DNA from 4 places in the Streptosporangium sp. NPDC053982 genome. Region 1 is predicted to be linked to each of the others. Evidence: riboswitches for the same ligand, from Rfam matches in the RefSeq annotation. Region 1 holds a riboswitch; each other region holds the start of a gene.
What was found. A riboswitch is a leader RNA that binds a small molecule or an ion and turns the genes downstream of it on or off. The one in region 1 is predicted to bind cyclic di-AMP.
Positions count from the first base shown of each region.

Region 1 (7,079 bases):
CCCGCTGGCGATCGGCATCGAGCGGGACGGCCGGCCGATGACCGTGACCGCGAACCTCATCGCCCAGGACCGCGAGTCGCTGGACGAGCCCGGGAAGATCGACAAGGGCGTCGGTTACCTCGGGGTCAGCCCGGTGGTCGTCACCGAGCGGCAGAGCCTCGGCGCGGTCGCCTCCCACATGTGGGACACCACCTCGCTGACGGCGGGCGCGCTGCTGCGCTTCCCGGAGAAGATGGTCGGCGTCTGGAACGCCGCCTTCTCCGGCCAGGAGCGCGACAAGAACGGCCCGGTGGGCATCGTCGGCGTCGGCCGCATGGGCGGGGAGATCGTGGCCTCCTCGGCCCCGCTGGAGAGCAAGGTCGTCATCTTCATCAACCTGCTGGCCGTCTTCAACCTGGCGATCGGCATGTTCAACCTGATCCCGCTGCTCCCGCTGGACGGCGGCCACATCGCCGGCGGGCTGTGGGAGGGCCTGAAGCGGGGCTTCGCCCGTGTGACGCGCCGTCCCGCCCCCTCCCACGTGGACATCGCCAAGGCGCTCCCGCTCACCTACGCCATCGCCCTGGTGATGATCGTCATGGCCGGCCTGCTGGCGTACGCCGACGTCTTCAACCCGATCCGCCTGCTGGGTTGATCTTTCGTGACCATCCGTCCCGTACGGCGCGCCGCGGGCGGGCCGTACCCGCCGTAGGGGTACGCCGTGAACGACCGGACGCCGGGAGCGGCGATCGACGTGGCGCTGTTCCGGCTGCGCCGGATCTGGGCCCGGCCGCTGCGTGCCCGCCGGGCGGGTGAGCCGCCCCGGCCGGTGCAGATGTCGAACGTGATGGTCGTGCACGCGGTGCACAAGCTGAGCCTGGACGTCCCCGAGGTGACCGTGGGCGCCGTCGCCGAGCAGCTCGACGTGGACCCGTCCACCGCCAGCAGGCTCGTCAACGACGCGATCGGCGCGGGTCTGGTGGCACGGGAGGAGTCGGCGGTGGACGCCCGGCGGGCCCGTCTCGTGCTGAGCGAGCGTGGCCGCCGGGTGCTGGAGGTGGTCGTCCGCTACCGGCGGACCTACCTGGACGGCCTGATCGCCGACTGGACGGAGGCCGACCGCGAGGCGTTCGCCCGGCTGCTCGCCCGTTTCGCGGAGGCGGCCGTCGCCCGCCCGGCCGACCTGGCCGGCCTGGACCGGATGGTCGCCGAGGCGGCGGGGACGACGGACGTCGCCGTCACCCGCCCGTGACGCCGCCGATCCCGCCGGGTCCGTCGGTACGCCGGGAAACGTCCGGCCGGGTCCGTCAGTACATCGAGATGTGGACGTGGTCGAAGTGGTTGGCGGTGACGCCGCCGCGGTCGGACATGGCGTGCCAGCCGGTGCCGCTGTTGATCCGCTGACGCCAGATCACGTACTTCACCCCGAGCCGGGTCCTGTTCTTGAGGGCCCAGGCGGCGATCTCGTCGCCGAGCCCGACGTGGGCCGCCGTGGGCGTCGATCCGCCGGTACTCATCATGAAGTCGCAGGCCCGGCCCAGCGGGTGCTCGCCGCCGTCGTTCTCCGAGCGGTAGCAGCCGACCTCGTGGGGGAGGGTGAACCGCTTCCCGACCGCCTCGCGCATGATCCGGGTACGGTCGGTGATGTTGTCGGAGCCGGTGGGCAGCTGGGGCGCCCAGCTGCCGTCGGTGCGACGGCCCGAGCCCACGGGGACGAGCGCGTCGAGCTTCCGCCTGATGTCCGCGATGGCCTTCTCGGCGTCGCGGCGCCGGGCGGCCACGGCGTCACCCTCCTCGGCGATCCGGCCGGTGAGCCGGGCGGCCTCCTCGGCCGCCCGGCCGCGCAGGTCCCGGCTCTGGGCGAAGGTCCGGAGGTGGGCGCCCTGCTGGGCGGCGAGCTGGGCGGTGACCGCCGCGCCGTCCATCCGGGGGGCGGTCAGCAGGGAGGGCAGGTCGCTCCCGCCCCCCTGCTGACCGCCCTGGTACTGGAGGCTGGCGATGCCGGCGACCTGCTTCCTGGCCTCCGCGTAGGCGCGTTCGGCCTCGGCAAGGGCGGCCCTGGCCCGGCTCTCGGCCTGCCGGGCCTCGCGCAGCGACTCCCGTTTGGCCGCGTAGTCCTCGATGAGCCCGTCGACCTTCTCGGTGAGCTTCGCCAGGTCGGCGCGCAGTTCGGACTCGGACGGCTTGGGGTCGGCGCCGGCGGGCCCGCCGGCGAGGACGAACACCAGGGCCGAGACCGCGGAGACGGTCATGGCCGCACGGCGACGGGACGTGGGGGACGGGGCCGCCACGGCTCTCCTCTCCTACCGCCTACCGGGTTAGCTGACGGGTTCGGGCGGGAGAGAGCCCTTCCACCGAAGTGGATTCACCCCGGGTGCGGTGGTTCCCCGGCTCCCGGGCGACGCACCCGGAATTAGGCATATCGGACATTAAGTCCAATGGGTGAGGATAGTAATGGTAAACGGACGGTCACGCGACCCCGTCCCGTGACCGTCCGCCGGTCATTCCCCGACCAGGGACCGCAGGCGGCGGGCCGTGTCCTCCGGCAGCACGTCGTTGACGAAGGCGCCCATCGCGGACTCCGACCCGGCCAGATACTTCAGCTTGTCGGGCGCCCGGCGGATGCTGAACACCTCCAGGTGGGCGTACGACAGATCCCGGCCGGTGTGCACCGGCGCCTGGTGCCAGGCCGCCACGTACGGCAGGGGCACACCGAAGAACCCGTCCAGGGCGCGCAGGACCCGGGTGTACAGGGGGCCGAACGCCGCCCGCTCGGCGGCCTCCAGCGACCCCAGGCCGGGAACCCGGCGATGGGGGTAGAGGTGGACCTCGACCGGCCAGCGCGCCGCGGCCGGCACGAACGCCGTCCAGTGCTCGTTGGCGGCGACCACGCGGACGCCCGCCTCCCGCTCGGCGGCGAGCACGTCGGCGAACAGGTTGCCGCCGGTCCGCCTCCGGTGCCGCTCGGCCGCCTCCAGGGACAGCCGGGTCCGGGGGGTCACGTAGGGGTAGGCGTAGATCTGCCCGTGCGGGTGGGCCAGGGTGATGCCGATCTCGGGGCCCCGGTTCTCGAAGCAGAAGACCTGCTCCACCCCGGGCAGCGCCGACAGCTCCGCCGTACGGTCGATCCACGCCTCCATGACCAGATCGACCTGCTCGGGGGACAGCCGCGAGAAGGAGGAGCCGTGGTCGGAGGTGAAGCACACCACCTCGCACCGCCCGGTCCCCGGGCGGACCTCGCTCAGCCCGCCGACCGGAACGGCGTCGACCGGCTGGCCGGAGAAGGACGGGAAGCGGTTCTCGAAGACCACGACGTCGTAGTCGGATGAGGGGATCTCGGTGAGCCGGCCGGGGGCCGAGGGGCACAGCGGGCACTCGTCGGCCGGGGGCAGGAACGTGCGGCTCTGGCGGTGCCCGGCCACCGCGATCCACTCCTCGGTGAGAGGGTCGTAGCGCAGCTCGGAGGCCGGGGGGCGGGGCGGCAGGTCGCGCAGGTCGGCCGCGCTCCGGTCGGCGTCGTCCCGCCGGTCGAAGTAGAGCAGTTCGCGGCCGTCGGCCAGGTGGGTGATCGTGCGTTTCATGAGCTCACCGTCTCGTTCCGCTGGTGGGGGTCGGTGATGATCAGTTCGCCCACCTGGGACGCCAGCTCCTCGCGGGCCTCCTCCGGCAGGCCGGAGTCGCTGACCACGACGTGCGCCTCGGCCAGTCCGGCGATCGTGCTGATGCCGACCGTGTCCCACTTGGTGTGGTCGGCCGGCACCACCAGCCGGTGCGCCGAGGCGACCAGCTCGCGGTCGGTCTCGGCCTCCAGCAGGTTGGGCGTGGTGAACCCGGCGCGCACGCTCATCCCGTGCACGCCGAGGAAGAGGGTGTCCACGTGCAGCCCGCGGATCGCCGCGACCGCGACCGGGCCGACCAGCGCGTCGGAGGGCGTGCGGACGCCGCCGGTCAGCACGACGGTGCGGTCGGCGCGGGGGGAGCGGTGGAAGACGTCGGCGACCCCGATCGAGTTGGTGATCACCGTCAGGTCGGGCACGTCGGTCAGGAAGCGGGCGAGCGTCCAGGTGGTGGTCCCGGCGGAGAGCGCCACGGCCGTGCCCGGCCGTACCAGCCGGGCCGCCCGCCGGGCGATCGCCTCCTTCTCCGGCTGCTGGCGCGCCGACTTGGCGGCGAACCCCGGTTCCTCGGTGGAGCCGGGCCCGGCGACGGTGGCGCCGCCGTGGACCTTCGCCACCAGCCCGCGCTCGGCCAGCACCTCCAGGTCCCGGCGGATCGTCATGTCCGAGACCCCGAGCTCACGCACCAGGTCGGCGACCCGGGCGCCGCCGCTCGTGCGCACCCGGTCCAAGATCGCCTGCCGCCGCTGCTGGGCGAGCATTGACCACCCCTTAAATCACCAGATTCCAGCAAATTACCACAACCATGGTAGTTGGAAGATGTTGGAACCTGGTGGATGGGAGTGGCCCGCGGGCGGGCCCGGCAGGCGTTCCCGCCGGGCGGCGGACGGAGGCCGTCCGCGAACGGATCTAGCCGTCGTCTCCGGCGGGCCGCGGCGGGCGGCCCCAGGCCGCAAGGAGACGGGTCTGCGCGTCGGTGCCCGCGGGGACCGGCTGCTGCTCCCCGATGACCCCGGCCTGCCGGTAGCCCTTCTCCGCGTCGGCGAACCAGGCCGCGCAGGCGTCGACCAGCTCCGGGTCGAGCCGCTCGTCGGCGCCGATGGCCCGGGCGAGGTCCCAGGTGTGGATCAGGACGTCGGCGAACAGCTCCGCGACGTACTCGCCGCCGGGCGCGTCGCCGAACGACAGGTGGACGACGCGGGTGAGCGCCCCGTCCTCGAACACGGCCTGCACGGCCGCGGTGGCGGAGGTGTCGAACGCCTTCAGCGCGTCGTCACCGAGCATGTCGCCGTCCAGGGCGTCACCGGTCTCGCCCACGGTCCGGTCGGCCAGCAGCAGGGGGACCCAGCGGTTCTCCCTGACCACGTGGTCGACCAGGGTGCGGACGTCCCAGTCCACGCACGGGGTGGGACGCCCCCACTGCCCGGACCCGATCCGGTGGACGAGAGCGCCGAAGTCGTCCAGCGCTCGGCGGTAGGCCTCGCGTATGTCGATGCTCATCATGTCCTCCCCGATCCTCACCTCGACCGTAACTCCCGCGGGACGAGTAGTCATCGCGTCCCGTGGGCACGGCTCCGGCGGGGCCGGGGAACAGGGCCGGGGAGACCCTACGGCAGGCGCTGCTCCACCCAGACGATCTTGCCGTCCGGGGTCGGGCGGGTGCCCCAGCGGTGCGCGAGCCAGTTGATCAGATGCAGGCCGCGGCCGGTGTCGTCGTCGCTGCCCGCCTCACGCATGACCGGGGGCAGCGGAGAGCGGTCGGCCACCTCGCACACCAGCGAGGGGCCGCGCAGCAGGCGCACCTCGACGATGCCCGAGCCGTGCTTGATGGCGTTGGTGACCAGCTCACTGATCATGAGCTCGGTGGCGTCGGCGATCGGGTCCAGCCGCCACTCCGACAGCGTCGCGCGCACGAGGCGGCGGGCCTGGGCGGCGGAGCGCGGGTCGGGGGTGAGCGTGAGCTGCGCCAGGTCCTCCTCGCCCAGCTCCCGCACCCTGGCCAGCAGGAGCGCGATGTCGTCGCGCTCGTGCCCGGGGCGCTGGGCCTCGATCGTGAGGTCGCAGACCGCCTCCAGGTCCGGGTTCTGATCGGCCAGCAGGTCGCAGACCATGCCGATCCCCTCGTCGATGTCCCGCTCGCGGCTCTCCACCAGGCCGTCGGTGTAGAAGGCGAGGACGGCGCCGTGCGGCAGGACGAGCTCGCGCATCTCCACCAGTTCGTTGCCGATGCCGAGGGGCAGCCCGGGGGGCAGCTCCAGCGGCTCGGCCCCGCCGCCGGGCCGTACCAGGACCGGCGGGACGTGTCCCGCCGAGGCGATCGCACAGGTCCGCGTGACGGGGTCGTAGGTGGCGTAGACGCACGTCGCGATCTGGCTGCCGTCCAGGTCCTGGCTCATCCGGTTGAGGCGGAACAACACCTCGGCGGGGGTGAGGTCGAGGCTGGCGAGCGTGCGGGCGGCCGTGCGGAGCTGGCCCATCGTGGCCGCGGCCCTGATCCCGTGCCCCATCACGTCGCCCACGACGAGGGCCACCCGGCATCCGGGGAGCTGGATCACGTCGTACCAGTCGCCGCCCACCCCGACCAGGTCGCTCGCGGGCAGGTAGCGGGAGGCGACCGTCAGGCCCAGGGGCTGCTGGAGGTCGACCGGGAGCAGGCTGCTCTGCAGGGTGAGCGCGGTGCGCCGCTCGCGGTTGTAGAGCCGGGCGTTGTCGAGGCAGACGGCGGTCCTCGCCGCCAGCTCCTCGGCGAGGTTGATGTCCTGCTCCTCGAACGGCTCGCTGTCCGGCCTGCGGGTGAAGACGACGAATCCGAGCACCTGGCCGCGCGCCTTCAGCGGCACGACCAGGAACGAGCTGTCCTCCAGCACCCTGGCCACCGTGTCGCGCTTGGCGAACCGCCCGATCTCCTCGGAGGTCCGGCGGCCCAGCCGGGGGTAGAGGATCGGGTTGCCGGTGGCCATGCACCTGGCGTACGGGGTCCAGGCGTCGTAGACGACGACCTCGTCCACCGGGAACGCGTCGGCGTACTCGCCGGGCGACGAGCTGGACACCCCGACCGCGATCCGCCGGACCGGCACCGACCCGTCGACGGCGCGCTGGGGGGACTCTCCCTCGGCCACCAGCCGGTCCTGCACCAGGATGCCGGCCGCGTCGGCGAACCGCGGCACGGCGACGTTCATCAGCTCCCTGCCGGTCTCGAACATGTCGAGGGTGCTGCCGATCCGCTTGCTCGCCGCGTTGAGCAGCGACAGCTGCTCGTTCATGGAGGCGGGGCTGCTCATCCGGGGGATCGCGGTGGCCGGGTCCTTGGTGACGAAGCGGCGGTTCACGCGTTCCGCCGGAGGGGGGCCGTGGTCCGCCGGGTGGCCGGGCCGCCCGCGGGTGGATCCCAGGACCGTCCGCGGGGTCCGCCGGACCCGGCGGTGGGCGGACTGGAGGGTGAGAGGCGAGCGGCGTGGGGGAGCCCGCTGTGCTCACCGCTGA
Region 1 covers NZ_JBVJKQ010000034.1:1,749-8,827, forward strand. The annotation lists gene ACZ6W9_RS36650 (M50 family metallopeptidase) at 1-634, shown strand, start outside; gene ACZ6W9_RS36655 (MarR family winged helix-turn-helix transcriptional regulator) at 701-1,231, shown strand; gene ACZ6W9_RS36660 (VldE C-terminal domain-containing protein) at 1,287-2,231, opposite strand; cyclic di-AMP (ydaO/yuaA leader) riboswitch at 2,273-2,409, opposite strand; gene galT (galactose-1-phosphate uridylyltransferase) at 2,481-3,560, opposite strand; gene ACZ6W9_RS36670 (DeoR/GlpR family DNA-binding transcription regulator) at 3,557-4,357, opposite strand; gene ACZ6W9_RS36675 (TIGR03086 family metal-binding protein) at 4,506-5,096, opposite strand; gene ACZ6W9_RS36680 (ATP-binding SpoIIE family protein phosphatase) at 5,204-6,925, opposite strand.

Region 2 (7,079 bases), on a different contig from region 1:
CTCCCGCACGGCCCGGGATCGCCGCATCCCCATCAGATGCCACCGCCGCACCCTCACCAGATGCCGCCGTCGCCGCACCTCTCCCTTCAGGCGACCCCGTACCCGGCTCACCAGGCGCCGCCCGGCCCGGCGCGTCACCCGCAGCCGCCTCCGCACGGTACGCCGGTCCCGCCGCTCCCTCCCCGCGTGGAGCCCCCGCCGCACGCCGCACAGGGTCCGTACGGCCCGAGGCCGCCCGTGCCGGGCCACGAGCCGACCGGGCCCGACGGCACGCGTGTCCTGCCGGCCGGACCCTGGCCGCCCCCGCCGTCTCCGGGACGGGGCTGAGCGTTCCCGCGCGGCCGGGAAGAGCGGGCCGGCCCACCGGTCCCCGGAGGAGGCGCCGGGCCGGTCAGGCGTCGAAGCCGGTACCGCGGGCCACCTTCTCCCAGGCGGCGAACTCCGCGCGGGCGTTCTCCAGACTGGCCGCGATCGCGTCGGCGGCGTCGTCGCCCAGCGGGAGGCGCAGCGGGGTCTCCTCCGCGTCGAGGGCGGCCGCCGCCGCCTTGGCCGGGTCGCCGGGCTGCCTGCCGTCGGACTCCGGCAGGCCGGAGCGGACCGGGCCGACGACGGTCTCGTAGGCGGGGATGACGGCCGACTGCAGCAGGGCACCGCCGCCGGCGAAGCCCGTCCTGAACGCCCCCGGCTCCACGACCAGCACCTTGATCCCGAATTGCGCGACCTCCTGGGCGAGCGCCTCCGAGAGCCCCTCCAGGGCGAATTTGGTCGCCGAGTAGGCGCCCACGCCCGGGAAGGTGAACCGGCCGCCCATGCTGCTCATCTGCACGATCGCACCCGATCCCTGGCGGCGCATGTGCGGCAGCACGGCCCGCGTCAGCGCCGCCGGGCCGAAGAAGTGCAGTTCCATCAGGTCGCGCAGCTCGCGGTCCGAGGTCTCCTCCACGGCGCCGACCAGTCCGCGCCCGGCGTTGTTGACCAGCACGTCCACGCGCCCGTACCAGAGGACGACCTCGGCGACCACGGCGGCGATCCGGGCGGTGTCGGTGACGTCCAGCCCGACCGCGACGACCCGCTCGCCGGTCGCGACGGCGTCTCCGTCATGGAGGTGGCCGGCGAGCCCCTGATGTGGACCGAACGGGCGCCGCGCGAATGGGTGGAATGGTGGGCGGTCAACCCCCGGCCGGACGGTTCCGCCCCGCGCTGGGGGCCGACCAACGACAACGTCGAGGAGATGCTGGAGCAGGTGGCCGAGGGCGCCGCCGTCTGCTTCGCCCCGTCGAGCATGGCCCGCTACTACGCCCGCCCCGACCTGGCCTGGGTGCCCCTCACCGACGTCGAGCCGCTGCGGGTGGCCCTGGCCTGGCCCAGGGGTGCGGACGACCCGCTGGTGCGCGGATTCGCCGAGGTGGTCCGCGAGCTCGCGGAGCCCGCGACGGCCCCTCGGCCCTCCCCGCGAGGGCCGTGAAGGCGGTGTTTTTCGGCCGCGCTGGGGGGAGAACTGTCCTCCCGCCGCCTGACAGGCCAAAATTGGTCCGTGGTCAGGATCGGATCGACAGGGATGAGCGATTGCGAGCGGGGGCAACTTCCGCCGTTGCTGGGCCAGCTGTTCGCCGGCGGCGGTGAGGGGCGGGCGCTCTCGGTCGAGCTGCCTCCAGGCGACGTGGTGTGGCCCGACCCCGGTTACTCCCAGCTGATGGTCGGTTATCGTCCGGCGTTCTGGCTCAGTGACGAGCCGGTCTCCGCCGGGCTGTGGTCCGGCCTGCGGGCCGAGCACCCGCGCTCGGGCCTGTGGCCGTTGCTGCTGGAGGACTCCGTCCAGCCGTGGTCGTCCGGGCAGATCGCCCCGGACACGGTGGAGGAGATCGACAACTATCACACCGCCGCCTTCATGGCGGAGGTCTGGGCCGACTGGACCGAGAGGGCGGACGCCGAGCAGCTGGAGCTGCTGGCTCCGTTCGGCGCGCGGTGCCCGGGTCCGGCCCCCGCGGGCAGGCTCGCCACCGACCCCGACGTGGTCGCCGACTGGTACGCCGGGCTGGTCGCCGAGCGCAGGACCCCTCTGGGCCTGGTGGCCGTCGACCGGGGGGCCGACGCGCTGGCCGTCATGGGGTGGCAGGGCGCGCTGAACCACAACGAGTGGATGGTCCCGCTGGCCGCCGTGGTGCGGAGCTGGGAGGAGCGGTTCGGGGCGCGGCTGGTGGGCGTGGGTTTCAACACCCTCGACCTGAGCGTCGCGGCGCCCCCCACGACGGCGGAGCACGCCCTGCACGTCGCGGCGGAGCACTGGACGTTCTGCCCGGACAGCGTCGTCTACAGCGCCGGCACGCTCGCCGGCTACGCCGAGCAGATCATGGGCAGGAACGCCTGGTCGTTCTGGTGGGACTGACCGGGGCGGGCGGCCGTTTCCCGGGGTTCCGGGCGGGACCGCGGGCCGCGGGAAATGGCGGCGGTGAATCACCCGTATGTGGTTCGCCACGGCGTGTACGCCCTGGTCCGCGCCGGTTCAGGGGCCGATAAACCGGATCATGTGCCCTTTCTTGGCCATAGAAGGTAGATCTTCTGGTCATTCCATGGGTTCTGCTTTGCTTTGTCTGATTTGCCCGGTAGTGTCCTAGTCATCGGCAGGTGACCTGCACCCTCATCCGAGGGGGCGACCGGGCCGACGTCGAATCCCGAAGCCGTCATGGCATGGGAGCCGGGGACCCACCTTCCGGGGTGAATCCGCCGCGAACGCGGTGGTAGGGCACTCCACCGCCCGAACCCGTCAGCTAACCCGGTAGACGAGATGGAGAGGAGATCCCTCAGTGGGAGACCGCGCCACCTTCGTACCGGTATACCGCATTTCGCTGCCGGTCCTCTGAGACTTTCACATCCCCTGGGTTCTTCCGCCGCGATCGGTCGCGGCATCCCCCAGCGCTCCGTGTAGCGCCACCTGATCCATCCCTGCGCCTCTTCTTCCCTGTGAGCGCGACCCCGCCGACGCCTCCCTTCACGCATGGCGTCCGGCTGCCCCGTTCCCTCGCGAAAGAGTTCGTTTCCTCATGCCTTCCCTGGATCCCCGCACGTCCGCCCGCAAGACCCGATACGCCGTCGCCGGCCTGGTCGGCGCCGGGCTCCTCGCCTCCGCCGCCGCCGTCTCGGCCCTCCCCTCGGTCGACCGGGACGCGCCCGCCGCCTCGGCGGCCGGCGCCGGGGTCACCGCGGTGAGCGAGCCGGTCGCGGCCGCGGTCCCCGAGGCCGCCCCCGCCCAGGCCGCCGCCGCTCCCGAGCAGGCCGCTCCCGGGCAGGCCGCCGCGCCGGAGCAGGCCGCCCCCGCCAAGCCGCAGAAGGTCACCAAGACCGTCATGCTGAAGGGCCAGACCAAGGCCTCCTACTTCTGGGACGACTCCTCCGGCCGCGCCGGTGACACCGGCCTCCCCGCCAGTGGCAAGCCGATGCAGAAGGGCATGATCGCCAGCCCGAGCTGGCCGCTGTTCACCGAGGGCTACGTCATCTACAAGGGCAAGAAGGCCAAGTTCTTCGTCGGCGACCGCGGCCCCGGCGTCCCCTCCAGCAGCGGCGTCATGATCGACCTCGACGCCAAGACCTTCGCCGACCTGACCGGCGGCACGTTCAACCCCGGCACCCTCGGCGTGGACGGCAACGGCGGCATGGGCCACATCAAGGTCGACTACGTCATCACCAAGTGGGGCGACGGTCCGGGCAAGAAGAACGACCCGGTCCCCTTCTCCACCGGTGCCTGGGGCAAGCGGGACGGCGACCCGGCCAAGCCGGTCCAGATCACCGTCAAGCCGTAACCGGCCGGAACGGCGCCGCCGCACCGTCACGGCGCCGCCGCACCGTCACGGCGCCGCCGCCGGACCGTCACGACGCCGCCCCGCGCCAGGGCGGCACCGTCGGGCCGTGACGGCTCACCGGGTCATAAGGGTTCCACCGGGCCGTGACGGCCCCACCGGGCCGTGACGGCCCGGTCAGGCCGTGACGGCCGGAAGCGAAGAGCTTCACCTCAGCCTTTCCTGGACACGGGAGCGGACGCCGGCGCAGGGCGTCCGCTCCTGCTTTTCGCTCTCCGGCCCTTCGGCACGGGATGTCTTGCCCCGACCTGGGCAGAATGACATTCTGTTCCGGGTTACCGGTCCGTCGTCTCCGGGCGGCGGGAACCGTCCGGGCGGCCACCCGGCCCGCCCGGGGACGGACGGGGGAGAGGGAGCGACATGACGACGCGCGTCCGGGCCAACGGCATCGAGATCGCCTACGAGACCTTCGGGTCTCCCGGCGACCGGCCGCTTCTGCTGATCATGGGTCTCGGCGCCCAGATGATCCACTGGGACGAGGAGTTCTGCGAGCTGCTCGCCGGCCGCGGGCACCACGTGGTGCGGTTCGACAACCGCGACGCCGGCGAGTCCACCCACCTGAACGACGCCGGGGCGCCCGCCCTCGGCGGCGGCCGGGCCCCCTACCTGCTCGACGACATGGTCGACGACGCCGCCGGGCTGCTCGACGCGCTCGGCTGGGAGTCGGCCCACGTGGTCGGCGCCTCGATGGGCGGCATGATCGCCCAGGCGATGGCGATCGGCCATCCGCGCCGGGTGCGGAGCCTCACCTCGATCATGTCCACCCCCGGCCACGCGGTCGCCCCGCCCACCGAGGCGGCGATGGCGGTGCTCATGGCGCCGCCGCCGCCCGACCGCGAGGCCGCGATCCGTCAGGCGCTGAGCACCTGGGAGATCCTCGGATCCCCCGGATACCGGATGGACCGCGAGCGCGTCGCCCAGATCACCGAACTCAGCTACGACCGCGGCCTCGACCCGGCCGGGACCGCCCGGCAGCTCGCCGCGATCCTGGCCTCGGGCGACCGTACGGCGCTGCTCGGGAAGATCACCGTACCCACCCTCGTACTGCACGGCGAGGCCGACCAGCTCATCCCGGTGGCCGGGGGGATCGCCACGGCGGACGCGATCCCCGGCGCCAGACTGGTCACCTTCCCCGGCATGGGCCACGACCTGCCGCGCCTGCTCTGGCCGGCCTTCGCCGACGCGATCGGTGAGCTCACCGCCTCCGCCGAGCGGTGAGCTCCGGTACGGCCCGCGCTCCCGGTGCGCGGAGCCGTACCGGAGGATCAGACCTCGAGTCTCTCCTCGATCATCCGCAGGGTGTGCCGGGCCAGCGCCAGGTTGCCCCGGTTGCGGTCCAGCGCCAGGTACAGGAAGAGACCCTTGCCGCTCCGGCCGGTGACCGGGCGGATGATGTGGTACTGCGCGCTGAGCGTGATGAGGATGTCCTCGATGGTGTCCTTGAGGCCGAGGGAGTCCATCGTCCGCAGCTTGGCCTTGACGACCTCGGTGTTGCCCGCCGCGGCCACCTGGAGGTCCAGGTCCTTGGAGCCGCCGAGCGCGCCCAGCGCCATGCCGCTGTTGTAGTCGACGACGACCGCGCCGACCGCGCCGTCGATGCCCATCATTTCCTTGAGAGAGATATCCATGTTGCCCATGTCTGACTCCGATCAGTGGGTTGTCGATGTGCGGGACGTGAGGGCGGCCATTCTCACCGCCGTCTTGCGGCCCTCCAGGCGCAGCAGCCCGAGGTTGGTCCCGGGCCGGGCGAGCACCGTGAGGACGATCGTGGGGCCGGCGGCGTAGAAGGCCGCGTAGCCGTTGTCACCGGAGATCAGCGTCTCCTCGAAGGAGCCCTTGTCGGCCATGGCCGTCAGCCGGCTGCTGAGCGCGAGCACCGCGGAGGACAGCGCGCCGATCTGCTCGGTCTCGCCTCGCAGGTCGCTCGCCAGCGTCAGGCCGTCCACGCTGCAGGCGATGCTTCCGTTCACCTCCGGCACGCGCTCGCGCAGCAGCGCCATCTCCTCGTGCAGCCGGTCGCGCAGCAGGGCCAGTTCCCGCCGGGCCCGCTCGCGGCGCGACACCCCCTCCCCGTCCGGCGTGGAAGGGGTCTGTGCGGGGGACGCCGGTACGGTGCCCGGCGTGCCCGGCGTGCCCGGCGTGCCCGCTCCGGACGGTCCGGACGGTCCGGACGGTCCGGACGGTCCGGTGGCGGGTCCGGGAGACTCGGCGCCGGACTCGCGGAACGGCACGAGGTCCCGGTCGCGGGACGCGGCGGGATCCGGGTACGGCCGGTCGCGTGTCGGCAGCGTCGCCTGCGGTTCCCGGTCACGCGCCTCCACCGGCGGTCTCCTTCCGATCAGCTTCAACGTCCGCAACCTCAGCGGCATCGGGACGAGCTCATGTCAGTGCCTCCAGTGCGTTCCTCAGCCGGATGAGCAGGTTCACGTCGGCGGGGTCCCCGGTCGCCGCGGGGAGCCACCGCGCGGACGCGGTGCCCCCCGCGGCGCCGTCCCGGGGTTCCCCGCCCGCCCGGGGCTCCCCGGTGGTCTTCGGGCGCCGCGGCAGCGCCGGCGGGGCCGACGGCGTCTGCGGCTTCTGCGGGAGTGACGGTGCCTGTGAAGCCCGCGGCGTCTGCGGGGGTGACGGCGCCTGCGGGATCCGGGACGCCGGTGCCCCCGTCCCGGAGACGGGCGCGACCCCGGGCCGTTCGCCCGGTTCCGGGACGCGGAGCAGCCCCGCCGCGGCCAGCCGCCGTACGGCGAGCAGCACCGAGTAGGCGGGCCGGCCGAGTCTGCGCGCCAGCTCCGCGGGGGTGGCGGCGGAGTCGGCCGCGACCAGGACCTCCCACTGCAGTGAGGTCAGCACCACCCGCTGGGCGGGGATGCGCGCCAGGGGGACGACCGGGAGCGTGTCCAGCTCGCCGGACGGCCAGGCACGGTCCAACTGGGCCCTCCTCCGCTCGCACTCCCGGGACAGCCCGGCGACGTCGAAGTACCACTGGGGTCCGAGCCAGTGCCGGTCCCCGGAACGGAACCCCTTCCGGTGCGCGGCCGCGCCGGACAGGAAGTACGCGGCGTCGAGCACCGCGCTCAGCACGCAGAACTCCAGCTCGCCGCGGGTCAGCACGCCCTGCCCGACCAGCCGTTCACCGCCCGGCCGGTCCTCGGTGGCCGCCTGCCTGGCCTGCCGTACGGCCTGCGCCGGGATCCTGTCGCCCGCGGTCAGCAGTTCCTCCAGCCTTGG
Region 2 covers NZ_JBVJKQ010000016.1:14,906-21,984, forward strand. The annotation lists gene ACZ6W9_RS27855 (S8 family serine peptidase) at 1-327, shown strand, start outside; gene ACZ6W9_RS27860 (SDR family NAD(P)-dependent oxidoreductase) at 392-1,021, opposite strand; gene ACZ6W9_RS27865 (LysR substrate-binding domain-containing protein) at 1,106-1,465, shown strand; gene ACZ6W9_RS27870 (DUF4253 domain-containing protein) at 1,559-2,386, shown strand; cyclic di-AMP (ydaO/yuaA leader) riboswitch at 2,655-2,798, shown strand; gene ACZ6W9_RS27875 (hypothetical protein) at 3,042-3,797, shown strand; gene ACZ6W9_RS27880 (alpha/beta fold hydrolase) at 4,215-5,072, shown strand; gene ACZ6W9_RS27885 (hypothetical protein) at 5,120-5,491, opposite strand; gene ACZ6W9_RS27890 (roadblock/LC7 domain-containing protein) at 5,504-6,175, opposite strand; gene ACZ6W9_RS27895 (hypothetical protein) at 6,234-7,079, opposite strand, start outside.
Region 2: it holds a riboswitch for cyclic di-AMP, as region 1 does, so the genes downstream of both, ACZ6W9_RS27875 (hypothetical protein) here and ACZ6W9_RS36660 (VldE C-terminal domain-containing protein) in region 1, are expected to answer to the same signal.

Region 3 (7,079 bases), on a different contig from region 1:
GGAGTTCCGCGACCAGGTCGCCGCCCTGGCCAAGGGTCTGATCAGCGCCGGGATCGAGCCCGGCGACCGGGTCGCCCTGATGTCGCGCACCCGCTACGAGTGGACCGTCGCCGACTACGCGATCTGGGCCGCCGGCGCGGTGGGCGTCCCGATCTACGAGACCTCCTCCGCCGACCAGGTGAAGTGGATCGTCTCCGACAGCGGCGCCAGGGCCGCCTTCGTGGAGCTCGCCTCGCACGAGGAGACGGTCCGCGAGGTGACGGACGAGCTGCCGGACCTCAAGGACGTCTGGCGCATCGACGGCGGGGCCCTGGAGGAGCTGAGCGCGGCCGGGGCCGGGGTGCCCGACGAGACCCTGACCGAGCGCAGGACCTCCCGCGGCATCGCCGACCTGGCCACCATCGTCTACACCTCCGGCACCACCGGCCGGCCCAAGGGCTGCCGGCTGACCCACGACAACCTGCTGTTCACCGCGCGGAACGTGGCGGCCGGCCCGCTGGAGGCCCTGTTCACCACCGAGGACCGGGCGGCGCTGCTGTTCCTGCCCCTCGCGCACGTCTTCGCCCGCATGATCGAGATCGTGCTCGTCGAGACGGGCACCGTCATCGCCCACACCCCCAACATGAAGAACGTCGCGCCCGACCTCCAGGCCACCATGCCGACGTTCCTGCTGGGCGTGCCCCGGGTGTTCGAGAAGGTCTACAACGGCGCCGAGCAGACGGCCGCCGCCGGCGGCAAGGGCAAGATCTTCCACGCCGCCGTCGACGTCGCCATCGCCTGGAGCCGCGCCGAGTCCGCGGGCGGCGCCGGGCTCGGCCTGACGGTCAAGCGCGCCGTGTTCGACCGGCTGGTGTACCGGAAGCTCCGCGCGGCCACCGGCGGGAAACTGTCGGCCGCGGTGTCGGGCGGCTCGGCGCTGGGCGAGCGGCTCGGCCACTTCTTCCGCGGCGCGGGCATCGAGGTCTTCGAGGGCTGGGGCCTGACCGAGACCTCCGCGCCGTCCGCGGTCAACATGCCCGGTGCCAACAAGATCGGCACCGTCGGCAAGCCGTTCCCGGGCGTCACGCTCGCCGTCGCCGACGACGGCGAGATCCTGATCAAGGGCCGTCACGTCTTCCACGGCTACTGGAAGGACGAGAAGGCCACCGCCGAGGCGATCGACGCCGACGGCTGGTTCCACAGCGGCGACGTCGGCGAGCTGGACGGGGACGGCTACCTCCGCATCACCGGCCGCAAGAAGGAGATCCTCGTCACCGCCGCCGGCAAGAACGTCGCGCCCGGCCCGCTGGAGGACCTCATCCGCGCCCACCCGCTGGTCAGCCAGGCGATGGTGGTCGGCGACGGCCGGCCGTTCGTCTCCGCGCTCGTGACCCTCGACCCCGAGGCCCTCGAGCAGTGGAAGAAGACCAACGGCAGGGAGGGGGCCTCCCTGGCCGACCTCAGCACCGACCAGACCGTCCTCGCCGAGGTGCAGAAGGCGGTGGACACCGCCAACCGGTCGGTGTCCAAGGCCGAGCAGATCAAGAAGTTCACGGTGCTCGACACCGACCTCACCGAGGAGACCGGGCACGTCACGCCCAGCCTCAAGATCAAGCGCAACCTCGTGATGCGCGACTTCGCCGACCGGATCGACGCCCTGTACGGCTGACACCGTACGGCCGGCCGCACCGCCGGCGCCCCCGCCGCACCGCCTCCGCCCGGCCCGTCGCGGGCCGGGCGCCGCCGTACGAGGTCCCCGGCTCACAGCCCGGCGGGCGCCGGCTCACGACCCGGTGGACGCCGGGTCCCGCAGCAGTTCGGCGAAGCGGGCGGACACCAGGTCCCAGCCCCACTCGCGGGTGACCCAGTCGCGCCCGCGCTCGCCCATCTTCCGCGCCCGCTCCGGGTCCTCCAGCAGCCCGGTCACGGCCCGCGCCACCTCCCGCGGGCGGGTGCCGTCCACCACCACGCCGGTCTCCCCCGGTAGGACCGCGTCCGGCGCGCCGCCGGAGGAGCCCGCCACCACGGGCAGGCCGCTGGCCGACGCCTCCAGGTAGACGATGCCGAGCCCCTCGACGTCGATGCCGCCCAGCCTGGTACGGCACGGCATGGCGAACACGTCGCCCGCGTCGAGGTGGGCCGGCAGCGCGGCCCACGGCACCGGCCCGGTGATCCGGACCGCGTCGCCCAGCGGCCGGGCCAGCCGTTCCAGGGTGCGGCGGTACGGGCCGCCCCCGACGATCACCAGCACGGCCTCCGGCACGGCTCGCAGCACGAGCGGCCAGGCCCGCAGCAGGACGTCCTGGCCCTTGCGCGGTACCAGCCTGGACAGGCAGACCACGACCGGCCGGTCCCCCAGGCCCAGCGCCGCGCGCACCTCATGCCCGCCCGCGCCGGGCCGGAACGCCCCGGTGTCGACGCCTGGCGCGAGCCGGGCCAGCCTGCCGGAGGGGATCACCCGCTCCAGCCTCCGCCGGGTGTACTCCCCCAGGTAGGTGACCACGTCGGCGTGCCCGCCGATCCTCGCCAGCAGCCCGCGGGCGCCGGGGACGCCGGCCCAGGCCGCCTCGTGCCCGTGGGTGACCATGACGATCCGGCGGGCCCCGGCGGCGCGCATCGCGGGCGCGAGCAGCCCGAGCGGGGCCGCCGCCCCGAACACCACCGTGTCGCAGCCGTACGCCGCCACGACCTCGGCGGCCCGGCGGGCGACCCCGCGCGTGGGCAGCATCAGCGAGGTGGGGTGGCGCACGACCGGGTACGGCCGGCGGGCGTCGAAGTCGTCGCAGCCGGGCCAGCGGGGGGCGTAGACGACCACCGAGTCCGGCGGGCGGCCGTCGGCCAGGCCGCGCACGAACGCCTGGATGCCCCCGGGCCGGGGCGGGAAGTCGTTGGTGAGGAACAGCGCGCGGCTCACGGCTCCGGGACGCCGTTCAGCCGGGCCCATGAGCGCGCCATGGCGATCCGTTGCGGCGTCGTCGGGTGAGAACCGTAGAGGACGTATTCCAGGAAGTCCGGCGACAGGTCGGAGACGTTGGTGACCGACAGGCGCCGCTGCATCGCGGCGAACGTCTCCGGGTCGCGGGTCAGCTCCAGCGCGTGCGCGTCGGCGCGGGCCTCGATCTGCCTGCTGACCAGGTTCTGCGCGGGCCCGGACAGGACCGTGGCCAGGCTCAGCAACCCCATGATCAGGCCCACGGCCCGCGGGTCGGCCGCCGAGGCGACGCCGGCGCGACGCCGTACGGGGCCCGCGGCGAGCACCAGGTACAGCAGGCAGGCGCCGAAGGCGGCGCCCAGCCCCCCGACGAGCGTGCCGTACAGCACGTCGCCCGCCTTCGCGTGGCCCAGCTCGTGCGCCACCACCAGCTCGACCTCTTTCGCGGGCGCCCGGAGCAGGGTGTCGTAGACCACGATCCTGCGGGTCGCGCCGAACCCGGAGACGTAGGCGTTGAGCGCGGTGGTGCGCCGGGAGGCGTCGGCGACCAGGACGTCCTCGACGGGCACGCCGTCGCGGGCGGCCATGGCCAGCAGGTCGTCGCGCAGCGGCCCGGCCGCCATCGGCGTGAAGTCATTGAAGATCGGCTCGATGACCACCGGGTAGGCGAAGGACGCGGCCACGGTCAGCGTGAACGCGCCGGCCGCGGCGGGTATCCACCAGCGCCGGAAGCGCCCGGCCAGCACCGTCACGGCGAGCACCATGATCGCGAGCAGCGCGGTCCGGACACCGATGTCCTTGAGCCGGTCCGCGGTCCAGGAGGGCCAGGTCTGGGTGGACAGGCCGTAGGCGCGCAGCTGCGTCTCCGACCACATGCCCAGCGGCCAGCGTAGGGCCTCGACCGCCGCGGACAGCCCGGCGACGCCGAGCAGCGCCCGCACCCACCGGGGTCCGCGCAGCCGTCCGAGCAGCCGGGCGCCCAGCGGGGTTGCCACCAGCACCCCGGCGACCAGGAGGGTCAGCCCGAGCGAAAGGTAGGCGGGCGCGGTGAGCGCGGCGTCGAACGCCTCGGAGCGGGCGATCTGCCCGGCGGTGAAGTCGCGCGCCGGGTCGGGCGCGACGGCCGGGGCGGCGGACGGCAGGGCCCGCCAGGGCGTGGTGAGCGCCACGACCGCGACCGTGGCCGCGCCCAGGGCGGCCAGCGCCCATCCGGCGGGCCGCCACCCCCCGGGCACGACCGCCGCCGCTGCGGCGTCGGCCGCATCCGGCGCGGCCGATCGCCGGGACACCGCCCTCGGGCGTGGGGAGGACGTCAACCCAGCTCCCTTCTCAGGTGGTCGCGCCAGCCGGCGGCGAACTCCGCCGGGGACAGGCCCAGCACATCGCCGACATCGCTACCGTAGAGCCTCACCAGCGTCCGCTCGCCGTACCGCCGCGCGACGTAGTGGCAGGCGAGCCACGCCTCCTCGTACGCCTGCGCCCGCCGGGGGGCGTCCGCGGCGAAGTCGGCGGGGCCGGGGAGCCGCTCGGGCAGGCGGCCCGCGCGCACCTCGGCGGCCAGTTCGGCGGCGGCCGCCGGGACCGCGATCCCGGCGTCACGGTAACCGACGTAGTCGGCGAACCCCTCCGACAGCCAGACCGGCACCCGGCCGCCGCGGGTGGCGCCGGTGGCCACGTGGGTGAGCTCGTGGGCGAGCACCACGTCCCGGCCGGTCCCGCTCAGCCTGGCGTACCCCGACGGCAGGACGATCACCCGGCCCGCGTCGGCCAGCGCGGCCAGGCCGGCGACGGCGGCGGGCGCGGCGCCGGCCAGCGCCGCCGCCTCTGCGTCGTCCGCGGGGAACAGGACCACCGCCCGGACCGGCCCCCAGACGTCGAGGACCGTACGGCGGGCGCGGTCGGCGCCGGCCGCCAGGTCGGCGAGGCGGGCCGCCGGGACGCGGTGGCCGATCACGACGGAGTGCTCGCCGCGGACGGTGACGGAGCCGCCGGGCCACGGGTCGCGCGGCGCGGGGAACGGGCCCGCGCCGGTGGCCAGGGCGGCGACCGCCAGTGTCAGGGTTCCGGCGAGCACGGCACGACGCTCTGTCGGGACGCGCACACGTCCGATGTTAGCGACCGGCCCCGGACGCGCGGCGGCCCCGCCCGTCCCTTCGAAGGGACGGGCGGGGCCGTCTTCCCGGTCGCTCCAGGGGGGCGGCGGCCGGGATCCGTCAGGCTCCGGGACGGACCGCCCCGGAGAAGGAGGACCGGTAGTACCCCTTCAGGGGGACGACCCTGACGGTCTTGCCGCTGCTCGGGGAGTGGACCATCTTCCCCTTGCCGACGTACATGCCCACGTGGCCCTTGCCGTAGAAGAACAGCAGGTCACCGGGGCGCAGGCTGCTCCACGAGACCTTCTTCCGCACGGCTCGGTACTGACTGTTCGTGACCCTGGGGAGGGAGACGCCGGCCTTGCGCCACGCGTACCGGACGAGACCGGAGCAGTCGAACGCGCCGGGACCGGAGGCTCCCCACCGGTACGGATCGCCGATCTGCTTCTTGGCCGCCGAGACGGCCTTGGACGCCTTCACCTTCTGCAGTGCGGTCCTGCTCAGCGTGGTCTTCTTCGCCTTCGCCGTCTTCTTGGCGCTGGTGTGCGCCGCGGAGGCGGCGGAGGCGGCGACCGGCCTCTCAACCTGAGAGGCGGTGCTCCTGACCTGGAGAACGGGACCGGTTCCCGTGTCGGCCAGCGCCGCCGGGGAGCCCATCGTGACCGCTCCGGCCGAGGCCGTCACGGTGAGGGCGAAACCACTGGCGCAAACGCGGAAAAAGCGCGACGAACGGGGGTTACGCGGGGTGGTAGACAGGATTTCTCCTTGGGACTTCCGCTGACGCCTACCGGGTTAGCTGACGGGTTCGGGCCGGGAAGAAGCCCTACGGCGCGTCGGGCGCGCCGATTCACCCCTGGCCGCGTGTCGGGCCGGTGGGTCCCCGGTTCCGTGCCTCCTGGCTGCACGGATTCGGCAGGCCGTCGCAGGTGGGAGCGTTCCTCGCAGGGTGCGACGGCCGAATGGATCTTTATGGATCTTTGACAGGCGCCGGCATGACGGGCCGGGCCCGGCGCGGTGGCATGGCTTGCTCGCCGCGACGCCAGAAGTTACCCCTGTTTCCCAGGAGAGGGCAAAGGAATCACAAAAGATACATAGATCGAAAACGCCTCGGGCGATCGACGGGCCACTGTTCAGGGGCCGATTTCACCGGGCAAATATGACGCTTGTCACACTTCCGTGATCAGTCCGAAAAATCATGGCTTTTGTGACGTGAATCACGTGATGGTAACGATCATTGACGGAGCGTGCGACCGGCCGTGCCGCCGCCCCGCCGTCCCGCTCCGCCGCCCCGCCGTCCCGGCCCGCGGCGGGGGCCGGCCGGGGACGACCGGGGACGACCGGGGACTCCGTGTATCGCCGGCGTATCGAAAATCGCATACGTCCCCGCAACGGCCCTCCCCCTTCGATGGGAGGCATGAACCGGAGTGCATCCCTGTCAGCACCGCCCCGCCGTACGCGCGGGATCGTGCTCGCCTGCCTGGCGGTCCTCGGCCTGGCGGGCGTGGCGTTCGTCCTGCGGCGGCCGCTCCTGATGGCCGCCCCGAGCTGCGCGGCCGGCCGGTGGCACGGCTGCCTCGGCACGGAGAACGGCGTGCTGCTCATGACACTGGTCGCGGTGCCGCCGTCCGCCCTGGTGGCGTGGGCTCTGGCGCGCGTCCGGCGTGCCGCCGGCGCCGCGTCGGCGTGGCGGACGTCGCTGGCCGAGGTGGGCATGGTCCACGGCACGGTGCCGTTCGTATGGATCACCATGATGCCCGGCCCGGAGGCCGGCGTCGCCCCCGGCCGGGTGAGTCTGCTCCCACTGCAGGATCTGCCCACGATGGGGCCGCTCGGCATCGGCGGCAACCTGCTGATCTTCGCGGCGCTGGGGTTCTTCGCCCCGATGCGGTTCGCGGCGCTGGCGTCCGTACCGCGGATCCTCGCGCTCGGGGCAGGCTGCTCGATCATGGTCGAGACCGCGCAGTACGTCCTGCGGCTGGACCGGGTGTCCTCGGTGGACGACGTCCTGCTCAACGCCGCCGGCGCCGCACTGGCCGCCCTGGCGTCGCACCGCTGGTGGCGCACCGCGGCGGAGG
Region 3 covers NZ_JBVJKQ010000003.1:316,817-323,895, forward strand. The annotation lists gene ACZ6W9_RS06705 (AMP-dependent synthetase/ligase) at 1-1,648, shown strand, start outside; gene ACZ6W9_RS06710 (glycosyltransferase family 4 protein) at 1,763-2,893, opposite strand; gene ACZ6W9_RS06715 (M48 family metallopeptidase) at 2,890-4,227, opposite strand; gene ACZ6W9_RS06720 (hypothetical protein) at 4,224-5,012, opposite strand; gene ACZ6W9_RS06725 (C40 family peptidase) at 5,125-5,688, opposite strand; cyclic di-AMP (ydaO/yuaA leader) riboswitch at 5,771-5,929, opposite strand; gene ACZ6W9_RS06730 (VanZ family protein) at 6,419-7,079, shown strand, end outside.
Region 3: it holds a riboswitch for cyclic di-AMP, as region 1 does, so the genes downstream of both, ACZ6W9_RS06725 (C40 family peptidase) here and ACZ6W9_RS36660 (VldE C-terminal domain-containing protein) in region 1, are expected to answer to the same signal.

Region 4 (7,079 bases), on a different contig from region 1:
TGTAGCCGAGCGGGAAGACGCCGAAGACGGCGAAGAGCAGGAAGTACGGGGAGACGAGGAAGTACGGGGTCGCCCGGAGGTCGAACCTGGCGAGCCCTCCGCCGCGTCCCGAGCCGCGGTGTCCGGGGGATCGGCGCGGGGACCGTGGCCGGGCCGGCGCCGGGGTGTCGACGTGCAGGGTCATCGGTAGCCTTTCAGCGGTGGGCAGGCGACCGGCCCGGCGGCGGGATCACCGCCGCCGGGCCGTGCCGATCGGGACGGGGGTCAGCCCGCGGCCTTGACGCCGGCCTCGACGAACTTCTGCCACGCCTGGTCGTAGGGCACCGAGCCCTGGTCCATGCCCTCCAGCACCTTCTCCACCGAGGTCTTCACCTGGGCGTGCTTCTCACCCAGGAAGACCGGCTGCAGGTCCTTGACCGAGTCGCCGAAGATCTGGCCGGTGGGAGCGTTGTTGAAGTAGTCGCTCTTCAGGTCCTTGACCGCCGGGTCCTCCTGGGCGGTGATGGAGCTGGGGAAGGCATTGGCCTCCTGGAAGGCCATGACGTGGCCCTCCTTGCCGGTGAGGTAGTTCACGACCTCGGCGGCCTCCTTGGGGTGCTTGCTCTGCTTGGTGATCGCCAGGTAGGAGCCGCCCCAGTTGCCGGCGCCGCCGGGAACACCGGCCACGTCCCACTTGCCCGAGTTGCCCTCGCCGGAGTTGTCCTTGATCACACCGACCATCCAGGCCGGGCAGCCCATGACGGCGAAGCCGCCCTTCTTCAGCGCGGCGTTCCACGGCGGGGTGAAGGAGGCGAGCTTGGCGGTCATGCCCGCCTGGCTGAAGCTCTTCACCGTCTCGAACGCGGTCTTGATGGCCGGGTTCGACTCCAGGATGAGCTGGTTGTTCTTGTCGAAGTAGGCGACGTTGCCGTTCTTCGGCGCCTCCTGCGACAGGACCACGTTGTAGAGGGTGTTGGGACCGTCGAGGAACTTCGGGTCGCCCTTGGCGGTGTTGGCGGCCTGGAACTTCTTGCCGACCTCCATGAAGGCGTTCCAGTCCGGCCAGAGCTTGCTGACCTCGTCGCGCTCACCGGGGAGGCCGGCCTTCTCGAACAGGTCCTTGCGGTAGCACATCGCCATGCCGCCGATGTCGGTGCCGAGGGCGAAGAGCTTGCCGTCCTTGTTGATGCCGTTCTCCCACTTGGCGGCGGGGAAGTCGCTCTTGCGCTTGTCCAGGCCGTATTCGGCGAGGTCGACGAAGAACTGCGGGCGGGCCTTCATGAGGCCCATCGCGCCCTCGTCGATGCCGACCACGTCGGCCGCGCCGCTGCCGGCCTGCAGACGCTGCAGGAGCTGGGGCAGGAAGACGTCCTCGAACCGGTCGGTCGGGTTCTCGTGCTTGATCTGGATGTTCGGGTGTGACGCGTTCCAGGTCTCGACGGCCTTCTTGTAGCCGAAGTTCGCGCCGCCGCCGAAGGTCTGCACGGTGATGGTCACCGGCTCGGAGGCCGAGCCGCCCGAGGCGGCCGTGTTCTTGGCGGGCTCACTCGAACTACAGGAGGTGACCGCCAGTGCTGCGGCGGTCATCACCACGACGGCGGCGAGCTTGCCGTGCCGCTTGGTGTTCAACATTCCGGACCCCTCTCAGGTGGTCGCCCGAATCGATTGGGAGGTGACATCGCGAACCGGCCCCCGACGAACGCGATCGGCGATGGGTTGCGCGCGGGCAGCTTTTGGGAGCGCTCCCACGAAGACTGGACGATGGGCAACCGGCGCGTCAATATGCCGAAACGTAACCGTTACATCGCGGGTGTTTCAGCTCGGCGAACAGTCGTTAAGGTGACAAACTGTGCGATCGGGCGCTTGGGAGCGCTCCCACCCCAACATGACACGACGCGGCGAACGCTCACCAACCGGGATCATCCAGTGCATCAGGGATCGTCCGGACCTTCCTCGCGGCGATAAGGTCCCGGCCGGAAAGCCGAAACGGCGACCCGGTCGTGCCGGGTCGCCGTCCGTCGGCCGTAGTCCGCCGCCGGTCCTCGCCGCTCCCGGAGGGACGGGAGCGGACGAGGGGAAGGGGAGAGGGGAACGGAAGACCGGAGTCGTCCGTCAGCCGTTGTAGACCGGGTATCCGTAGCCGTCGACCTGGGCGACCGGCCGGACACGCTCCTCGACCTTGCCGTTGCCGGTGTTGCCCTCGATCGTGGTGATCGTGCCGTCGCCGTTGTCCTTCTTGACGAGACCCACGTGGTCGATGGCGTCGATGTCCTTGCTGCCGCCCCAGTCGAAGAAGACCACGGCGCCGGGCTTCGGGGTCTGACCCCAGCGTCCGTTGTCGGCGAACCACTTGGCGTAGCTGACGGTGTAGGCGTCCCAGCCCATGGTGGGCCGGATGCCGGCCTGCTCGCCGACCCAGGAGACGAACATCGCGCACCAGGGGGCGTTGGCGTAGTCCTGGATCCTGCCGCCGTCGCGGGCGACGGTCTCCTTCGCGCGCTCGCTGGCGAGGTACCAGGCATGGAACTTGGTGCCGCCGCCGTAGGCGTTCTCCGAGACGCCGATCTGCTGGGCGGCGATGTCGAGGACCTGCTGGGCGCTGACCTTGGGCAGGTTCTGGGCCTGGGTCTCGGACGAGGCCGCGGCGTTCTCGGTGACCGACCCGGCCTGCGGGCCGGAGGCGTGGTTGTCGGCGAGGGCGGGAACGGTGGTCACGGCACCGCCGGCGAGGACGATGGACGCGCCCACGAGGGCGCGGACCAGGCTGTGCTTCCCGGGGGTGAGGCGGTTCTTGGCCATGGGAGAGTTCGGCTCCTTGCGTCGCTTCCATGCCGCCTACCGGGTTAGCTGACGGGTTCGGGCTGGGAAGTGCCCTACGGCGCGCGAACGCGCTGATTCACCCCATGAAGTGGTTCCCCGGTTCCGCGAGAGCCGCGGATTCGGCGGCCGCGCCCATCGACGGAGTGATCCGTCGTGATGATGCGCGGTCGGGCAATGTGTCGACGAGAGATGGGTCTGTGGACCTCGGTCCTCATCGCGAACGAGTAGAACGTACGTGCTGCTCCAGGCCGATTGCAAGCTCCCGCATTGCCTTGACTTGGGAAAACGCCGAATATCGGTGATCGTCGACTTCCCGGTCCGAAGATCGGCGACTTCGGGCCAAAGGCTTTCGCAAAAGCCGCAAACCCTTGCGGCACAGGGATTTCCGCACCGCGGGACCGGCGACGCCCCGGTGCGACGGACGATTCTTCCCGGCTGAAGCGCCCCCTAACGTAGATCTTTTTAAAGGGGGATCGTTTTACCTGTTCAGTGCCTTTCCGGGCGGCACGTCGCCGGGCGCGCGTGCTCGGATGTTCATCCGCGGTTCCCGGCCGCGTAAGGCGTCACGGTTACGGTGAGGCGATCGTGAACGGGTCATCGCCCGGCGTGGAGGAGGGGCGGGACCACGCGCGGGAACAGCCTTCGGCCATCGCCTGGGCGGAGTCCCCCCTGCAACTGCTCTGCGTGGTCGAGGCCTGCCACGCCGGGCTGCTCGGCGCCCCCGTCCGGGTGGTGCCCCGTGCCGGCTCGCGCCCGCTGACCGCCACCCGCCGGGAACTGTCCCGCCTCGTCCTTCCCCCGGGGCTGGAACAGGCCGGCCCGGCCCCCGGGCCGCCCAGGCCCCGGCGGGGCATGACCTGGGTGATCGGCGACGCCTTCTCCGGCCGGGTCCAGGCCCGCTGGCTCACCGCACTCCCCGGACGGATCGTGGTCGTCGACGACGGGCTGGCCACGATCAGGCTCCTGGAACTGCTCGCCGGGCCCCTTGGCAGGCCGCTGCTACGGGCCCGGGCCACCGCGGGCCCGTCGCGCTCCGTCCTCGGCGTGGCGGCCGGTCTGCGACTGCGCTCGGCCGCCCGGTCGGGCCGGCTGACGGTCTTCACCGCGATGCCCATCCCGGACGACCTGGCGCGCGCCGTACGCGGCAGGGGAGCCGAACTGGTCGTCCACGACTTCACCTGGCTGCGCGCGCAGCCACTGCGCCGGCCCCGGCCGCAGGAGCCCACGGTCGTCCTCGGCACCTCACTGGTGCGCAACGGCCTGATCCACCGCGACCGCTACCTCACCTGGCTCGCCGGGGTGGGCGCGGCCGGGCCGATGGCCTATTTCCCGCACCGCCGGGAGGACCCCGGCGACCTCGAACGGATCGGCGCGCAGCCCGGCGTCACCGTCTACGACGCCGGGGCCCCCGCCGAGATGACCCTGCGGGGACTGGACGCCGGGCAGCGGGTGCTCAGCCTGCCGTCCACCGCCGTCACCTCGCTACGTGTCCTGCTGGCACCCCGGGGCGTCACCGTGGAGGCGGTGGACGTCCCCGACGACTGGTGGACCGCCCTGGCGGCGCCCTCCCTCCGCTCACACCTGTCGATGTCCGCTCCTCACGACACCGGAGTCAAAAAGTGAAGGTCCTGGCCGTGGCCGACTCGGATTCCTATCTGAAGTGGGCCGCCCACCTGCTCGCGGGCCTTCCCGGCGGCTGTACGGCGGAGCTCGCGGTGATCCGTACCCCCATCGCACCCTCGCCGGCGCAGATCCGCGCGGCCGTCACCGGGGTGGCCGCCGACCCTCCCGTGCTGTCGGCGCGGGCGCTGCGCCGGGCGGCCGAACGGCTGCGGCCCGACGCGGTGCTGGCCGCCTGCACCGGCCCGGTGGTCGACGTGCTGGTCGGCGAGGTGCTCGCCGGCCTCTCGCCCAGGCCGGTGTTCGTCTCCGGGCTGCCCGGCATCTCCGTCCCCGCCACCGAGAAGGCATGGCTGTTCCGCAGCGGCTGCGACCTGTTCGTCCTGCACAGCGGCCGGGAGGTGGCGGAGTTCACCGAACTCGGCCGGAGACTGGGCGGCGGCGGCGCGGTCGGCCTGGCCCGGCTGCCGTTCCTGCCCGCGGGGCAGGCCCCGCCCCCCGCCGGGCCGCGCGACCGCGTGGTGTTCGCCGCCCAGGCCAAGGTGCCCAGGCGCAGAGAGGACCGGGAACGGATCCTGCTGTCCCTGGCGGAGCTGGCCGGGCGGCGGCCGGACCTGGACGTCGTGGTCAAGCTCCGCGCCCTCGACGACGAGCGGCAGACCCACGCCGAGCGGCACCCCTACCGGCGGCTGTGGGAGGAACTGGCCGGGCGGGACGCGGTCCCCGCCGGCGCGGTGCGGTTCGAGGCCGGCCCGATGCGCGACCACCTCGCCCGCGCGGCGGGGTTCGTCACGGTCAGCTCGACCGCCGCGCTGGAGGCGATCGCCTGCTCCGTCCCCCTGCTGGTGCTGTCGGACTTCGGGGTCGGCGCCGAGACGATCAACCTCGTCTTCGAGGGAAGCGGACTGCTCGGCACCCTCGAAGACCTGGCCGCGGGGCGCTTCCTCACCCCGGACGGGGAGTGGTGCCACGCCAACTACTTCCACCCCGGCGGGCTGGACGACTGGACCTCCCACCTGGTCACCCTGGTCGGCATGGCCCGCTCGGGACGCCTGGTCCCGGCCCGCTCCCTGCTCGACGGGCCGGCGTACGCCGCCGCCCGCCGCCGCGCCCGGTTGCGCGTCGAGGTCCCGCCCAGGGTGCTGCGCGCCGGGCGCCGTTTTATGGCGACGCTGCGCGTCGCGGCTCGGGGCTCTTGATCCGGTGTCTTGCGGTTCTCATGGCGACGCTGCGCGTCGCGGCTCGGGGGCTGGTAACCGGTGTCTTCCCTCGTCGTTCACTCGCTGCGCTCGCTCTCTCCTCAGTCCAGACACCGGCGCCCCCGAGCGGGTCCGGGCACCGGCGTTCCTAGGCGGGGGACATCAAGGTCTCTGGGCGGGCCCGGACACCGGCGTTCCCGAGCGGGCTTATTGCGACACTTCGTGTTGGGGCTTTGGGGACTCGGAGGAGTTGAGGGCGGGGTCTTCTCCCAGGGCCAGGAGGGGGAGGCGTAGGACGAAGCGGGCGCCGTGGTCGCAGTCGGCGACGCTCAGGGTGCCGCCGTGGCCCTCGGCGATCTCCCGGGCGATCGGCAGGCCCAGCCCGCTGCCGCTCACGTCGCGTTCGCGGCCCTCCTTCAGCCGGACGAACCGCTGGAACACCCGTTCCCGGTCGGCCTCCGGGATGCCGCCGCCGTCGTCGATGACCTCAAGCACCGCGTGTCCCGACCCGGAGTCGGGGCGGACCTTCACCTGCACCTCGTGTTCGGCGTGCCGTAGCGCGTTGTCCACCAGGTTGGTCAGCACCCTGGCCAGTTGCAGCGGATCGCCTTCGACCAGCGCGCCCGCCGTCAGGTCACGACTGATCTCGTCGGGGCGGCGGTCCAGCTCGGCGCGGACCAGCTCGCCCAGGTCGATCCGCTCACGGTTGTGCGGGGCGGCGGCGTCCAGCCGGATCACCGCCAGCAGGTCGTCCACCAGCAGCTGGAGCCGGTCGATCGAATGGTCCAGCCCCTCGAACGTCGCGTCGGTGTCCGGTTCGGGATCGGACAGCGCCAGGTCGAGCTGGGTCCGCAGGGCCGTGACCGGGCTGCGAAGCTCGTGGGAGGCGTCGGCGGCGAACCGCTGTTGCCGGCCGACGGCTTCCTCCAGCCGTGCCAGCGTGTCGTTGATGGCCCGCGCCAGCCTCCGGATCTCCTCCGGGCCCCGCGGTTCCGGCACCCGCCGGCTCAGGTCGGTGGCGGTGATGTCGCACAGCTCCGCGCAGATGCGCTGTACCGGGGTGAGCGCCTGGGACGTGGTCACCCAGGTGGCGAGGGCGACCAGACCCACGCAGGCCAGCCCGGCGACGCCGAGCAGCGCCACCCGCGGAGGGTCGAAGAACAGGCCGGGTTCCGGCTGCGCGACGTAGACCGCCCCGCCGGGGACCGAGGAACCCACGATGATCATCCGGTGCTTGTTCCAGGTGACGGTCCCGTCCCAGCGCGGATCACCCGGGTCCGGACGGGTCGTGGTGAGAGGCCGACCGGCGGCCGACTCCGGTGCGGAGGAGATCACCCGCCCGCCTCTCACCAGCTGGATGACCGTCCCGTCGTCGGCGATCGCCAGGCTGGGCGCCCTACCCTCCCGAATGGCCATCGCGTTCTGTCGGGCCAGCGACGCGGCGTGGCCGCGCACCTCAAC
Region 4 covers NZ_JBVJKQ010000007.1:130,553-137,631, forward strand. The annotation lists gene ACZ6W9_RS14235 (carbohydrate ABC transporter permease) at 1-184, opposite strand, end outside; gene ACZ6W9_RS14240 (ABC transporter substrate-binding protein) at 265-1,611, opposite strand; gene ACZ6W9_RS14245 (CHAP domain-containing protein) at 2,092-2,778, opposite strand; cyclic di-AMP (ydaO/yuaA leader) riboswitch at 2,797-2,934, opposite strand; gene ACZ6W9_RS14250 (hypothetical protein) at 3,385-4,422, shown strand; gene ACZ6W9_RS14255 (DUF6716 putative glycosyltransferase) at 4,434-5,618, shown strand; gene ACZ6W9_RS14260 (sensor histidine kinase) at 5,826-7,079, opposite strand, start outside.
Region 4: it holds a riboswitch for cyclic di-AMP, as region 1 does, so the genes downstream of both, ACZ6W9_RS14245 (CHAP domain-containing protein) here and ACZ6W9_RS36660 (VldE C-terminal domain-containing protein) in region 1, are expected to answer to the same signal.